2 linked regions of the Sinorhizobium meliloti genome follow. Each later gene encodes a partner of the first gene's protein in a complex. Links are inferred from orthologs where the notes say so. Each region holds a gene or a part of one and is shown on either strand. Other genes may lie near its edges.

Region 1 (7,505 bases):
GTATTGCCGCCGCCGATGAGCGGCAGGACCGGCGAGAACCGGGCCATTTCGGCGAACTTGTTGAAGAAGCCGTCTTCGGGGCCGAAGATGATCGACGGGCGGAGGATCACCGCGGCCGGAAGCGTTTCGAGGATCGCAGCCTCGGCGCGTCCCTTTGTCCGGGCATAGCTCGACTCGGAGTTTGCGTCGGCGCCGATCGCCGAGATATGGGTGAGCGTGGCGCCCGTCGCCCGGGCCGCCTCGGCGACCGCCCGCGCGCCGAAATCCTGGACCGCCTCGAAGGTGTTGCGGCCGCTTTCGAAGAGCACGCCGACGCAGTTGATCACATGGTCGGCGCCGTCGACAGCGCGATCGACCGACCTGCGGTAGCGCAGATTGGCCTGAACGAAGGAGATTTGCCCGACATTGCCGAGCGGTTGCAGGTGGCCGGCGAGATCCGGACGGCGAACCGCGACGCGAATGCGGTAGCCGCGTTTGGCGAGCGCGCGCACCACATGACGGCCGACAAATCCGGATCCGCCGAAAATCGTCACCAGCGGCGGAAGGTTGGACAAAGTCATGAGAAACGCACTCCTGATGTCAATGGTAGAATTGCTTGCTACATAGCCCAAGCGTCGAGCGAGGTGAAGGCCAATCCGCACGCTTCGGAAGCGTGCTCCGATGCGTCGCGGAACCTCGCCTCAAACACCCTCTACGACGACCATTTCGGCATCGGCGACTTCCTGGCGGATGGCCGCGGCAATCTGGTATTCGGGCGAATTGTAACAGTCGACGGCCGCCTGCAGCGAGGGGAATTCGATGACGACGTTGCGGGTACGAGCGGCACCTTCGAGCCGACGGAACTGCCCGCCGCGCGCGAGGAAGGTCGCGCCGTATTTTTCGAAGGCGGGCGTCGCCGCTGTCACGTAATCCTTATAGCGTTCGGGGTCCCTTATATCGACCCGAGCGATCCAGTATCCTTTGGCCATGATGAACTCCTCGTCTTTCACGAAACGCAGACGGGATGGTTACTTCCGGCAAAATGCGCCCCAGGTCAAGCAGGCCCGAACGTCGCCCGAGCGCTATACGGCGGATCAACGGGAGAGGGCGCTCTCCATTTCGGCCAGGATCGCGCGGCTTGCTGCGAGAGGGTCGGGCGCGGCAACGATCGGCCGCCCGACGACGAGGTGGCTCGAGCCGGCGCGAAGCGCGTCGGCCGGCGTCATCACCCGCTTCTGGTCGCCTTTTTCCGCACCGGCCGGGCGGATGCCCGGCGTCACCAGCGCCATGTCGCCGCCGATGATCTTTCGCACGGCGGCGGCCTCCTCCGCCGAGCAGACGATGCCCCCCATGCCTGCGGCGCGGGCCTGTTCGGCGCGGCGCAGGACCAGGCTGTGCGGATCATATTCATAACCGGCATCGATGACGTCCTGTTCGTCCATCGAGGTGAGCACCGTCACGCCAAGAAGGCAGAGGTTCGAGCCCCTGGCCGCTTCGACCGCCGACTTCATCGCCTTCGGATAGGCGTGCAGCGTCAACATCGACACGCCCATCTTGACGATGTTCTCCACGCCCTTGGCCACCGTGTTGTCGATGTCGAGCAGCTTCATGTCGAGGAAGACCTGCTTGCCGCTCGCGGCGAGATCGCGCGCGAAGTCGAGGCCGCCGGCGAAGGCCAGTTGATAGCCGATCTTATAGAAGAGGACTTCCTCGCCGAGCGTCGAGACGATTTTCTCGGCCTCGGTCACCGTTGGAAGATCAAGGCCGACGATCAGCCGGTCGCGCGCGCTTGTGCTCATATCGAGATCACCCCTGCCAGAACTCCATCGGCGTCCAGTCGCATGTGACGGCGCGATCCGCAAGACGGAAGGCGAAGAGATTGCCGCCGCCCGGCGGCTGATCGGTGCTGCGGGCGATCGCCGTGCCCGTCATCCGGCATTTGAGCAGCGTACCGACGCCGCCATGGCCGATGAAGGCGATGGGCACTGCCGGATCGTGCCGGTCGAGAACCTGGAAGACGGCCCTGGAGATTCGCGCCTGGGCGTCGACGGCACGCTCCCAGCCCTTGAAGCTCTCTTCAGGCCGGGCAAAGAACTGATCGGCCGCCTTCTCGAACTCCTCCGGCGGCAGGAAGCCGGTCGCGGAACGGTCGTTCTCGCCCATCTCTTCGTCCGTTTCGACCGGGATGCCGGCAGCGTCGGCCAGGAACCGCGCCGTTTCGATCGCCTTCTTCTCGCCACTGGCCAATATGCGTCCGAGCAAACGGACCCATGGCTGTTTCGCCGTGGCGCGCATGCGCTCTTCGCCCAGCTCGGACAGACCCCATTGGGGCACGGAGACGGCGGGATCGATTCTGACCTGCGGATGGGTGAGATAGATGCCGAACACCGGACTTGGCGCCGTCAGTGCGTCTTGCGGTAGATCCACAGCTGCGCCGGCGGAATGTTTCGCACGACGAAGTCGAAATGCTGGATTCGGTAGCGGTCCGGCATGGCGACCACCGGCGACATCGGACCGTAGGAGATCTGAACGACCGGGCGGCCGAAGGGAATGCGCGAGAGCAGGTCTTCTATGAGTTCGACGCGGCGATGCATCGGGAAATTCAACAACGGTACGGCGGAAATGACGCTGTCGAACTGCTGATCCTTGAAGGCCCCAAGCGTGCGGGAAAGATCGAAGGCGTCGCCGTTGATGAAATGCACGCCGTCGAAATGCGCCTTGAGCTGCTTGTAGAAGTCGGTGGAGTATTCGATGGAAACCAGCTTTTCAGGCTCTATGCCGCGCTCGAGGATCGCCTTGGTGATCACCCCGGTGCCGGGGCCAAGCTCGAGGACCGGCAGACCGGATTCTGGATCGACTACGCTGGCCATGCGGCGTGCCGTGATGGCGGAAGTCGGGAGGATCGCGCCGACCGCGCGGGTATTGCTCATCCAGCCCTTGAAGAAGCGGATCTCTTCGTCGAATTTCCGACCGAATTTTTCCTTCACCCTCAAGCGCAAGCTCATCGAATCCCCTCGCAGTATGATTTGCAGTTGCGCTCTTATCGTGATTCGTGTGGCTGCGTGAGCGCTTATTCATAATGTGCTTCCATCTGCGGCAAAAACAAGTCCGACTGCGTCTAAAAGCGACAGATCATGAACGATGCGCGACGGGTACATATGAAAAAGCCCGCCGAACGGCGGGCCTTTATCGCAGTCTGCGGCACGTGTTACACGCGCATCGGCATCAGCACGTAGAGCGCATCCTCCGCGGCAAGATCGCGCACGAGCGTCGGCGAACCGGGATCGGCCAGCAGGAAGACCGCCTCGCTGCCGGTCAGTTGCCCGGTGATGTCGAGAAGATATTTGGCGTTGAAGCCGATCTCGAGCGGATCGCTTTCGTAGCCGACCGGCAGTTCTTCGGTGGCGCTGCCGGAATCCGGGTTGTTCACGGTCAGCGTCATCTGGCCGTCGGCAAGCGCGAGCTTCACGGCGCGGCCGCGTTCGGAAGAGATCGTGGAGACACGGTCGACGGCCTGCGAGAAGGACTGGCAATCGACGCGCAGCTCCTTGTCGTTGCTGGCGGGGATCACGCGCTGATAGTCGGGGAAGGTTCCGTCGATCAGCTTCGACGTCATGACGATGGAGCCGATCGTCAGGCGGATCTTCGCGTCCGAGACCTCGACCGTCACCACCACGTCCGGACTGTCGAGAAGTTTCTGCAGTTCGCTGACGGTCTTGCGCGGAATGATGATGCCGGGCATGCCCTCGGAGCCCGACGGCGCTTCGACATCCGCACGGGCGAGCCGGTGGCCGTCGGTCGCGACGGCGCGCAGCTTCAGGTCGCCGTTGCTCTCGACCGTGTGCACGAAGATGCCGTTCAAATAGTAGCGTGTCTCTTCCGTCGAGATCGCGAACTGGGTGCGGTCGATCAGCACCTTCAGATCGGGCGCCTTCAGGCGGAAGGAGTGCGAGAACGTGCCGGCGGTCAGATCGGGAAAATCCGACTGAGGCAGGCACTGCAGCGAAAACTTGGAGCGGCCGGAGGCGACGGTCATCGCCGTGCCTTCAGCATTGGTGGCCAGCCGCACCTCCGAGCCGTCCGGCAGCTTGCGGACGATGTCGTAGAGCAGATGCGCCGGAACGGTGGTGGCGCCGGCCTGTTCCACCTGCGCCGGCGTCGCCTCGGTAATCTCCAGGTCGAGGTCGGTCGCCTTCATTTCGAGGCTGGCGCCGTCGGAGCGCAGGAGCACGTTCGAAAGGATGGGGATGGTGTTTCGCCGTTCGACCACGCGGTGGACATGGTTTAGCGATTTCAAAAGGTTGGACCGCTCGAGAGTAATACGCATGGATGCTACCGCTTTCAACCATTGCCGCGCGGGCGAGGGGACCGCCGCGGCGTCAACTGCGTGCCCCGGCCGCTCGGCCGGAAGGATGTGGACGGGCAAAATGGCAGAAAGAGAGCCGCAAAAGCAAGGGGTTTTGAGCCCTCTTCCCCAAATGCGAGACTGCAGGCGCGGCCCGCCCTTGCCCCGGGCTCCCCGCTCACTCATAAAGGGCGCGAACCCGGTTTGGCCGGAATGGTCGATCGGAATGATCGGGCCAGGAGTGATTGGGAAGGCGGCGTTGCAAAAGCAGCAATCGACGGATGCATCCGAAAAGGAACGGCAGCGCGGTTTTCGCCTGCACAATACGAACATTCCTGCGCGCCCGCTGGAGCCGTGCCTTTATCTCGTGGCAACGCCGATCGGCAATCTCGGCGACATCACGCTGAGAGCCCTAGAGACGCTTGCCGGGGCCGATGTGCTCGCTTGCGAGGACACGAGGGTGACGCGGGTGCTTTTGGACCGCTACGGCATCGTCAATCGGCCCACCGCCTATCACGAGCACAATGCCGCCGAGGCGGGGCCGCGACTGCTTGCAGCACTTGGCAATGGGAAATCGGTGGCGCTCGTCTCCGATGCCGGTACGCCGCTCGTCTCCGATCCGGGCTATCGCCTGGCGCAGCAGGCGGTCGAGGCGGGCTACCGGGTCGTTCCCATACCTGGCCCCTCGGCGCCGCTTGCGGCCCTCGTCGGCTCCGGCCTTCCGAGCGATGCCTTCCTCTTCGCAGGCTTTCTGCCGGTGAAGGACAAGGCGAAGCGCGACCGGCTCGCCGAACTCGCGGCCGTTCCCGCCACTCTCATCTTCTTCGAGTCCCCGCATCGCATTGCTGCGACCGTCACTGCTGCGGCCGAGGTCCTCGGCGCAGACAGGAGGGCGGCCGTCTGCCGCGAACTGACCAAGACCTTCGAGGAGTTCCGCCGCGGAACGCTCGGCGAACTCGCGGCGATTTACGACGAAAGCGCCAATGTGAGAGGCGAGATCGTCCTCGTGGTCGGTCCGCCAGAGGCAAAGCCCCAGCCGGAGGCGGCCGACGTCGACGCACTGCTCAAGGAACTCGCCCGCGACCTGCCGATGGGCAAGGCCGCGACCGAGGCGGCGCGCCGCACGGGGCTGGCGCGCAAGGAGCTTTACGACCGGCTCCTTCATCTCAAGGATGGCGATGAAGGCTGAGCGACCGGACACCCGCAAGCTGAAGGCGCTGAAGCGGGGCCACATCGCCGAATACCGCGCCGCGCTCTGCCTGATGCTGAAGGGCTATCGCATCGTTGCCATGCGCTATCGCACCAGGCTCGGCGAGATCGACATCATCGCCCGGCGCGGCGACCTGGTCGCCTGCGTCGAAGTAAAGGCCCGGGTGAGCCTGGAGGATGCGGTCTTCGCCGTCACAGACACGGCGCAACGGCGCATCCGGGCGGCAAGCGATCTCTGGCTGTCGCGCCAGGGCGATTTCCACCGCCTGTCGGTGCGCTACGATATCGTCGCCGTAACGCCGTGGCGCTGGCCGCGGCACCTGCCGGACGCCTTTTGATGACGCCTTTTGATAGGCGGGAGCGGCGGGAACCTTCTTGCCTAACCACGGTACGCATTCTACATCTTGCGGGCTTTTCTGCGGTGCCGCTCGTCGCGAAGACGAGGGGCGGAGCATCGCGTCGAATTGCCGTATAATTCGATTTCCGACCGGAGCCGGTCGAAGGAACTATGCGCATCGTGGATCCAGATCGGGAACGGGAAAATGGCAGGAATCGTCAATGTCGGGGTCCAGATGGACCATGTTTCGGGCATCACCATTGCGGGCGATTCGACCTTCGCGATGAGCCTTGAGGCGCAGGCCCGAGGCTATCGCCTGTTCCACTACACGCCCGACAAGCTGTCGCTCCGGGACGGCAGGGTCTATGCGACCGCGCAGCAGATGCAGTTGCGCGACGTCAGGGGCGACCACTTCACTCTCGGCGAAGACGAGCGGATCGATCTTTCGACCATGGACGTCATCCTGCTTCGCCAGGATCCGCCATTCGACATGGCCTATATCACCTCGACGCATCTGCTCGAGCGGCTGCACCCGAAGACGCTGGTCGTCAACGATCCGGCCTGGGTCAGGAACTCGCCCGAGAAGATCTTCGTGACCGAGTTTCCGGATCTGATGCCGAAGACCCTGATCACGCGCGACCCGGACGAGATCGCCCGCTTCCGTCAGGAGATGGGCGACATCATCCTGAAACCGCTCTACGGCAATGGCGGCGCCGGTGTGTTCCACTCCGCGCGTGACGACCGCAATTTCTCGTCGCTCCTCGAAATGTTCGCCCAGATGTTCCGCGAGCCTTATATCGCCCAGGAATATCTGCCGGCGGTCCGCAAGGGCGACAAGCGCATCCTGCTCGTCGACGGCGAGCCGGTCGGCGCGATCAATCGCGTTCCGGCCGAGCACGATTCTCGCTCCAACATGCATGTGGGCGGGCGCGCGGAGGCAACCGACCTGACGGCCCGCGAGCGGGAGATCTGCACCCGCATCGGGCCGGCCCTGAAGGAACGCGGTTTCCTCTTCGTCGGCATCGACGTGATCGGCGACTACCTGACCGAGATCAACGTCACGTCGCCGACCGGCATCCGCGAAGTGAAGAAGTTCGGCGGTGCCGACGTCGCTAGCCTGCTCTGGGACGCGATCGAGAAGAAGCGCGCCTGATCTTTACGGCGGACCGCCACTCTCGCTCTTGTGTTCTATCATTGTTCTTGTTTTCAAGCGTATTCCGTGCAAGATTTACCGTTGCAACCGGTTTTGGTTGTGACGGCGTGTGTGGGCCGCCGTGCTGGAGCGGGATTGCGGAAGGACGATGATCCTTCGCGCTCCGCTCGAAATCAGGGGGCAGTATGGTCGCGCGCGTCAGCACGGTTGCGTTTCAGGGTATCGAGGGCGTTCCGGTCGACGTCCAGGTGATGGTTGCACCCGGCAAGGTCGGTATGCAGATCGTCGGACTGCCGGACAAGGCGGTGGCCGAAAGCCGCGAGCGCGTCCAGGCGGCGCTTCATGCATCGGGGCTGGCGCTTCCCGCCAAGCGGGTGACCGTCAATCTGGCGCCGGCGGACCTTCCGAAAGAGGGAAGCCATTTCGATCTCGCCATCGCGCTCGGCCTGATGGCGGCGCTCGGCGCTGTCCCTGCGGACGCG
Region 2 (5,186 bases), on another replicon or contig:
GGAGATGCGGACTCACTCCGCCACGGTCCGCTTACCAGAACACGTCGTAAAGGGTAATAAAGACAATCATTCCAATGCAGACTGCTGGCGTCGACCTGATCGCGAAGTCGACTGGATTGAATTGGTATCCGAAGCTTTCAACATAAGATTTCATGACTTTTGTTTCCTCCCTGTGAGTTGTCTGGGACCCAGAACGGTCAGAGCACTTCCAGGAAAAGTGTCGTAACGGTATTCCGTCCGGACCGCTCGCTTCCTTCTGAAGCGACCTTCGCAACATTCGATCACGACCCGCGGAGCTTGTTTGACTCCACGGCAGCACGAATAAGTGCCGCCATACCTTAGTACTTCAGCAGCAGAGAAGGTTTGCGCCTTTGAGGAGTAGATCGATTATCGGAGAGTTGATGGTAGGACGTTAGAGCCACGCCCGTCAATGAGTACGGTTAATCGTTGGGGCATAAATATGGCGAAACCAAGATTTATCAAGGTATTCCTGATGAGAAGCCAGAAAATCAACGCGAATTTTTTCAACGTCTCCGGATTTTACTAGAGTGACGACTTCCCATATTCTTGGTATTTTTCTCACGGATGCCGATAAAGTTTCCTGCTTGGTCATTCAGGATTTTATTTTTACTTTGCAGCGGCAGACCGCCGAAAACGCTCTCGGCCACGAGCTTCGCCTCGCGCATGCTGCATGGCTGGGTTGCGAATTCCGCTCTACGATCGGAGCGAGACTGTTGTATAGTCAATTCATCGAAGCGATGCACCTCCTCCCGCAGAGCTTCGATATGCGAGCGACCTTTCCTCCTCCCGAGTTCGCTTGCGGGATCAGCGCTACTCCTCCTCCCGGAATGCTGATCGGTTCTTTTGGAAAAGCCTGCCGCACCTCCTCCCGCGGTAGGCTTTTTCGTTTCTGGTCAGCCCGAAGACTGCGTCACAGCGCCAGGGCGAGCTGCGGCTCGCTCCGATCGTCCACCGTATCGAGAGACGAGAGCGTGACCCCGAGCAACCGAATGCCTTTTGGGACTGGAAAGATTGGTGACAGGAGCAGCTCCGCGATTTCGCGCATTTCTGCGACGCTCGCTATCGGCGCGACGATGGTCTTGCTTCTGGTGATCTGCGTGAAATCTGCCCACTTCACCTTCAGTGTCATGGTCTTGCCGCGAATGCCGCTGGCTTCACAATAGTGCCAGACCTTGTCGATCAGAGGCTTGAGGCCCGCGCGGGCCGTTTCAAGATCATGAACATCCTCCCGAAACGTATCCTCGGCGCCGATCGATTTTCGGATGCGGTCGGGCTTGACCTCACGCTCGTCAATGCCGCGGGCGATCCAGTAGAAATACGGCCCCGACTTGCCGAAATGCTGCTGAAGGAAGGCGAGATCACGGGATTTGAGATCGGCGCCGGTTTCGATCCCAAGCCTTTTCATCTTCTCGGCCGTTGCCGGTCCGACGCCGTGAAACTTTTTGACAGGAAGCGCCTGCACGAATTCTGGACCGCGCTTCGGCGTGATGACGAACAACCCATCGGGCTTGCGCTGATCCGACGCCATCTTCGCAAGGAACTTGTTGTAGGAGACGCCGGCGGATGCCGTGAGGTGCGTCTCGGCCTTGATCCTGGTGCGAATCTCTTCGGCGATCTCGGTTGCGAGCCTCAGTCCCTTCAAGTTCTCGGTGACGTCGAGGTAGGCCTCGTCCAGCGACAATGGTTCGATCAACGGCGTGTATTCGGCGAAGATCGCCTGGATTTGCCGCGAGACGGCCCGGTAGACGTCGAAGCGGTGCGGAACGAAGATCAGGTCCGGACATTTGCGCTTGGCCGTCACCGAGGGCATAGCCGAGTGAACGCCGAACTTGCGCGCCTCGTAGCTTGCGGCCGCCACCACCCCGCGCGCCTCCGGATAACCGACTGCGACCGGTTTGCCTCGAAGCTCCGGATTGTCGCGCTGCTCAACCGAAGCATAAAATGCGTCCATGTCGATATGGATGATTTTGCGAACGCGGCCGCCGGGGGTGGGGGCAAGTGCCCCACCGCTCCTGTCACCTTCCTCTGGCTCTCCGCCCACCGGCATTCATTTCCTCTCGCTATAGCGCTGTCTATTCTACCCGAACCTCCATCGCCTTCTTAGCCGTAAAGTTGCTCGAAATAGATGTGGACGACCGCCACTCCAAAGGAGTTGCCGAGGGCGTGTGGAGACGAGCACCACGCGTCCTCGGCCTATCGCTGTTTTAGCTGATTTCCGGAAGCTCGTTGATCAGCTTGTCGAGCGTGATGGGATACTGCCGTACCCTTATGGCGGTCGCATTGTAGATAGCGTTCGCGACAGCTGCCGCGACACCGCAGATCCCGAGCTCGGCGATACCCTTGGCCTTCATCGGCGAGGACATCGGGTCGGTCTCGTTGAGGAAGACGACCTCCTGATGCGGAATGTCGGCGTGCACTGGCACCTCGTAAGCGGCGAGATCGTGATTGACGAAGAAGCCGCGCTCCTTGTCGACGACGAGCTCCTCCGACAGGGCGCCGCCGACGCCCATTGTCATCGCACCGATCACCTGGCTGCGTGCGGTGATCGGATTGAGGATCCGGCCGGCGGCGCAGACCGCCAGCATTCGCCGGATCCGTGTCTCTCCTGTTGCGACATCGACCGCGACCTCGACGAAATGAGCGCCGAAGGTGGATTGCTGATGGGTCTTGGTGAGGTCACCAAATTCTATCTGGTCCTCCGCCACGAGCCCCTCATCGCCGGCAGCTTGCGCGAGCGGCATGCGCCGGTCTCCCGACCGGACTTCACCTTCTGCGAAGATCAGGTCGTCGGCGCTGTTGAAACCGAGCTTCTGCGCCACGGCTTCCCGCAGCTTGGCGCAGGCCGCGTATACGCCGGCGGTGGAGCAGTTTCCTCCGAACTGCCCGCCCGAACCCGAGGAAACAGGGAAGCGCGAATCTCCCAGGCTTACGGCGACCTTCTCGATCGGGACACCAAGCATTTCGGCCGCCGTCTGGGCGATGATCGTGTAACTGCCCGTGCCGATATCGGTCATATCGGTCTCGACGGTGACGATGCCCTCGCGGTCGAGCCGGACGCGGGCGCCGGAGTTCAGCACAAGATTGTTGCGGAAGGCCGCGGCCACTCCCATGCCGATCAGCCAGTTTCCTTCGCGCCGAGCGCCAGGTTGCTTGCTCCGGTCTCGCCAGCCGAAGCGCTCCGCGCCGGTGCGCAGGCAGCCGACGAGATTGCGGTGCGAGAAGGGCCGTTCGGGCTTCTCCGGGTCGACCTGGGTGTCGTTGATGATCCGGAATTCGACGGGATCGAGACCCAACCTTTCGGCCATTTCGTCGATGGCGATCTCCAGCGCCATCATGCCGGGCGCCTCGCCGGGAGCGCGCATCGCGTTTCCTTCTGGAAGATCGAGTGTCGCAAGCCGCATGGCTGTCATCCGGTTCTCGCCGGCATAAAGCAGGCGAGTCTGCTGGACGGCCACTTCGGGACCACCGCCCGGAAGGTCCCCGGACCAGCTTTCATGCGCGATCGCCGTGATCTTGCCGTCGCGCCCTGCACCGATTCTGATCCTCTGGATCGTCGCCGGGCGATGTGTGGTGTTGTTCATCAGGAAGGGGCGGGGGAGGGCGACCTTTACGGGGCGCTTTGCTTCACGCGCGGCAAGCGCCGCCAACACCGCATCCGCGCGCAGGAACAGCTTCACCCCGAAGCCTCCACCAATGAACGGCGACATGAGATGCACCTTGTCCTTGTCGATCCCAAGCGTCGTCGCGAGGTCAGTCCGCCACCAGTCGATCATCTGGCTCGATGTCCAGACCGTCAGGTCGTCGCCGTTCCACGCGGCGATGGAAGCGTGCGGCTCCATCATGGCATGCGACTGGTCCGGGGTGGTATAGATCTGGTCTAACTTGACGGGGGCTGCTTCGAAGGCGGCATCAAAGTCGCCCGCCCCGGAGTCTCCGCCGCCTTCCGGCTCGACAGCGCTGTCCTTCGCCGCGGCCAGATCGAAGGCGCCTTTTTCCTCGGCATAATCGACCTTGACGAGCGCGGCGGCGGCGCGGGCCTCCTCGAATGTTTCGGCGACCACGACGGCGATCGCCTGGTGGTAGTGCTGAATTTCGGTGCCGCCGAAGAGCTTGGCGGTGTTATATTTGCCCTTCTTCAGTTCCCCCACGCCATCGGAGGTGACGACCGCTATCACGCCGGGAGCATTCCTCGCGGCCGCGACATCCATCGACCTGATCCGGCCCTTGGCGATTGCCGAACCGACGATATAGCCATAGGCATAGCGGGTATTCGGATCATGCCACTCATAGGCATAAATTGCTTTGCCGGTGGTCTTGAGCGGACCGTCGATGCGGGTGATGGGCTTGCCGATTACCTTGCCCTGATCAATCGGGTTCGTCGTTGCTGGTGTGTCGAATCTCATCATCTCATCCCTTCGCTTCGACAAGAACCGCGCGCAGCGCGCGTTCGACAAGCGTGAGCTTGAAGGCGTTCTGTTCCGTCGGGCGGGCACCGGCAAGAAGCATTGCGGCCACCGCCTTTGCTCCGTTCGCCAGCTCCTTTTCGGCCGCCTCGTCACGCCATGGTTTCGGCGCGATACCGCCAACGGCGACGCGGCCAGTCCCATCCGGCTGCACGACGGCGCCGACGGAGACGAGCGCAAAGGCGTAGGAGGCCCGGTCACGAACTTTGCGATAGATCTGCTTGCCGCCAGCCGGCTTCGGCAGGACGACCGCGGTGATCAACTCGCCTCGCTCAAGGACATGTTCGATATGCGGCGTGTCACCGGGCAGGCGATGAAGATCTCCCATCGGGATGCTGCGCGTCGTGCCGTCGGCTCGCACGGTCTCCACGACGGCGTCGAGGGCGCGCATGGCGACCGCCATGTCGCTCGGGTGGCTGGCAATGCAGGCATCGCTGACGCCAACCACCGCAAGCTGGCGGCTGAAGCCGGCGAGAGCCGAACAGCCGCTGCCCGGTTGCCTCTTATTGCACGGCTGGTTGGTATCGTAGAAATACGGACAGCGGGTGCGTTGAAGCAGATTGCCCGCGGTCGTCGCCCTGTTGCGCAACTGTCCCGATGCCCCCGCGAGCAGGGCGCGCGACAGAAGAGCGTAATCACGGCGGACCCGTTCGTCGGCGGCAAGATCCGTATTGCGGACCAGGGCGCCGATACGCAGACCCC

What was found. Proteins that work in one complex are often made in the same cells at the same time.
Region 2: the proteins of dnaN (region 1) and dinB are in contact, whole or in part, in a solved structure (PDB 1OK7), measured with the Escherichia coli proteins. The link is inferred for Sinorhizobium meliloti from one-to-one orthologs.

Annotation. Positions count from the first base shown.
Region 1 is NZ_JAGIOS010000001.1:979,487-986,991, reverse strand. Bases 2,248-5,062 are described here. They hold dnaN (DNA polymerase III subunit beta), read right to left. Parts: upstream 4,307-5,062; coding sequence 3,188-4,306; downstream 2,248-3,187. Other genes in these bases: rsmI (16S rRNA (cytidine(1402)-2'-O)-methyltransferase), read left to right, coding at 4,551-5,062; pmtA (phospholipid N-methyltransferase PmtA), read right to left, coding at 2,382-2,984; JOH52_RS04715 (histidine phosphatase family protein), read right to left, coding at 2,248-2,367. Outside these bases: JOH52_RS04730 (complex I NDUFA9 subunit family protein), read right to left, coding at 1-560; JOH52_RS04725 (DUF1330 domain-containing protein), read right to left, coding at 681-968; pyrF (orotidine-5'-phosphate decarboxylase), read right to left, coding at 1,074-1,778; more of JOH52_RS04715, read right to left, coding at 1,786-2,247; more of rsmI, read left to right, coding at 5,063-5,513; JOH52_RS04695 (YraN family protein), read left to right, coding at 5,503-5,871; gshB (glutathione synthase), read left to right, coding at 6,076-7,023; JOH52_RS04685 (YifB family Mg chelatase-like AAA ATPase), read left to right, coding at 7,209-7,505. UniProt on the Escherichia coli protein: Confers DNA tethering and processivity to DNA polymerases and other proteins. Acts as a clamp, forming a ring around DNA (a reaction catalyzed by the clamp-loading complex) which diffuses in an ATP-independent manner freely and bidirectionally along dsDNA.
Region 2 is NZ_JAGIOS010000003.1:1,219,771-1,224,956, forward strand. Bases 1-2,842 are described here. They hold dinB (DNA polymerase IV), read right to left. Parts: upstream 2,069-2,842; coding sequence 932-2,068; downstream 1-931. Other genes in these bases: JOH52_RS32390 (hypothetical protein), read right to left, coding at 428-613; paoC (aldehyde oxidoreductase molybdenum-binding subunit PaoC), read right to left, coding at 2,226-2,842. Also shown: more of paoC, read right to left, coding at 2,843-4,424; JOH52_RS32405 (FAD binding domain-containing protein), read right to left, coding at 4,429-5,186. UniProt on the Escherichia coli protein: Poorly processive, error-prone DNA polymerase involved in translesion repair and untargeted mutagenesis. Copies undamaged DNA at stalled replication forks, which arise in vivo from mismatched or misaligned primer ends.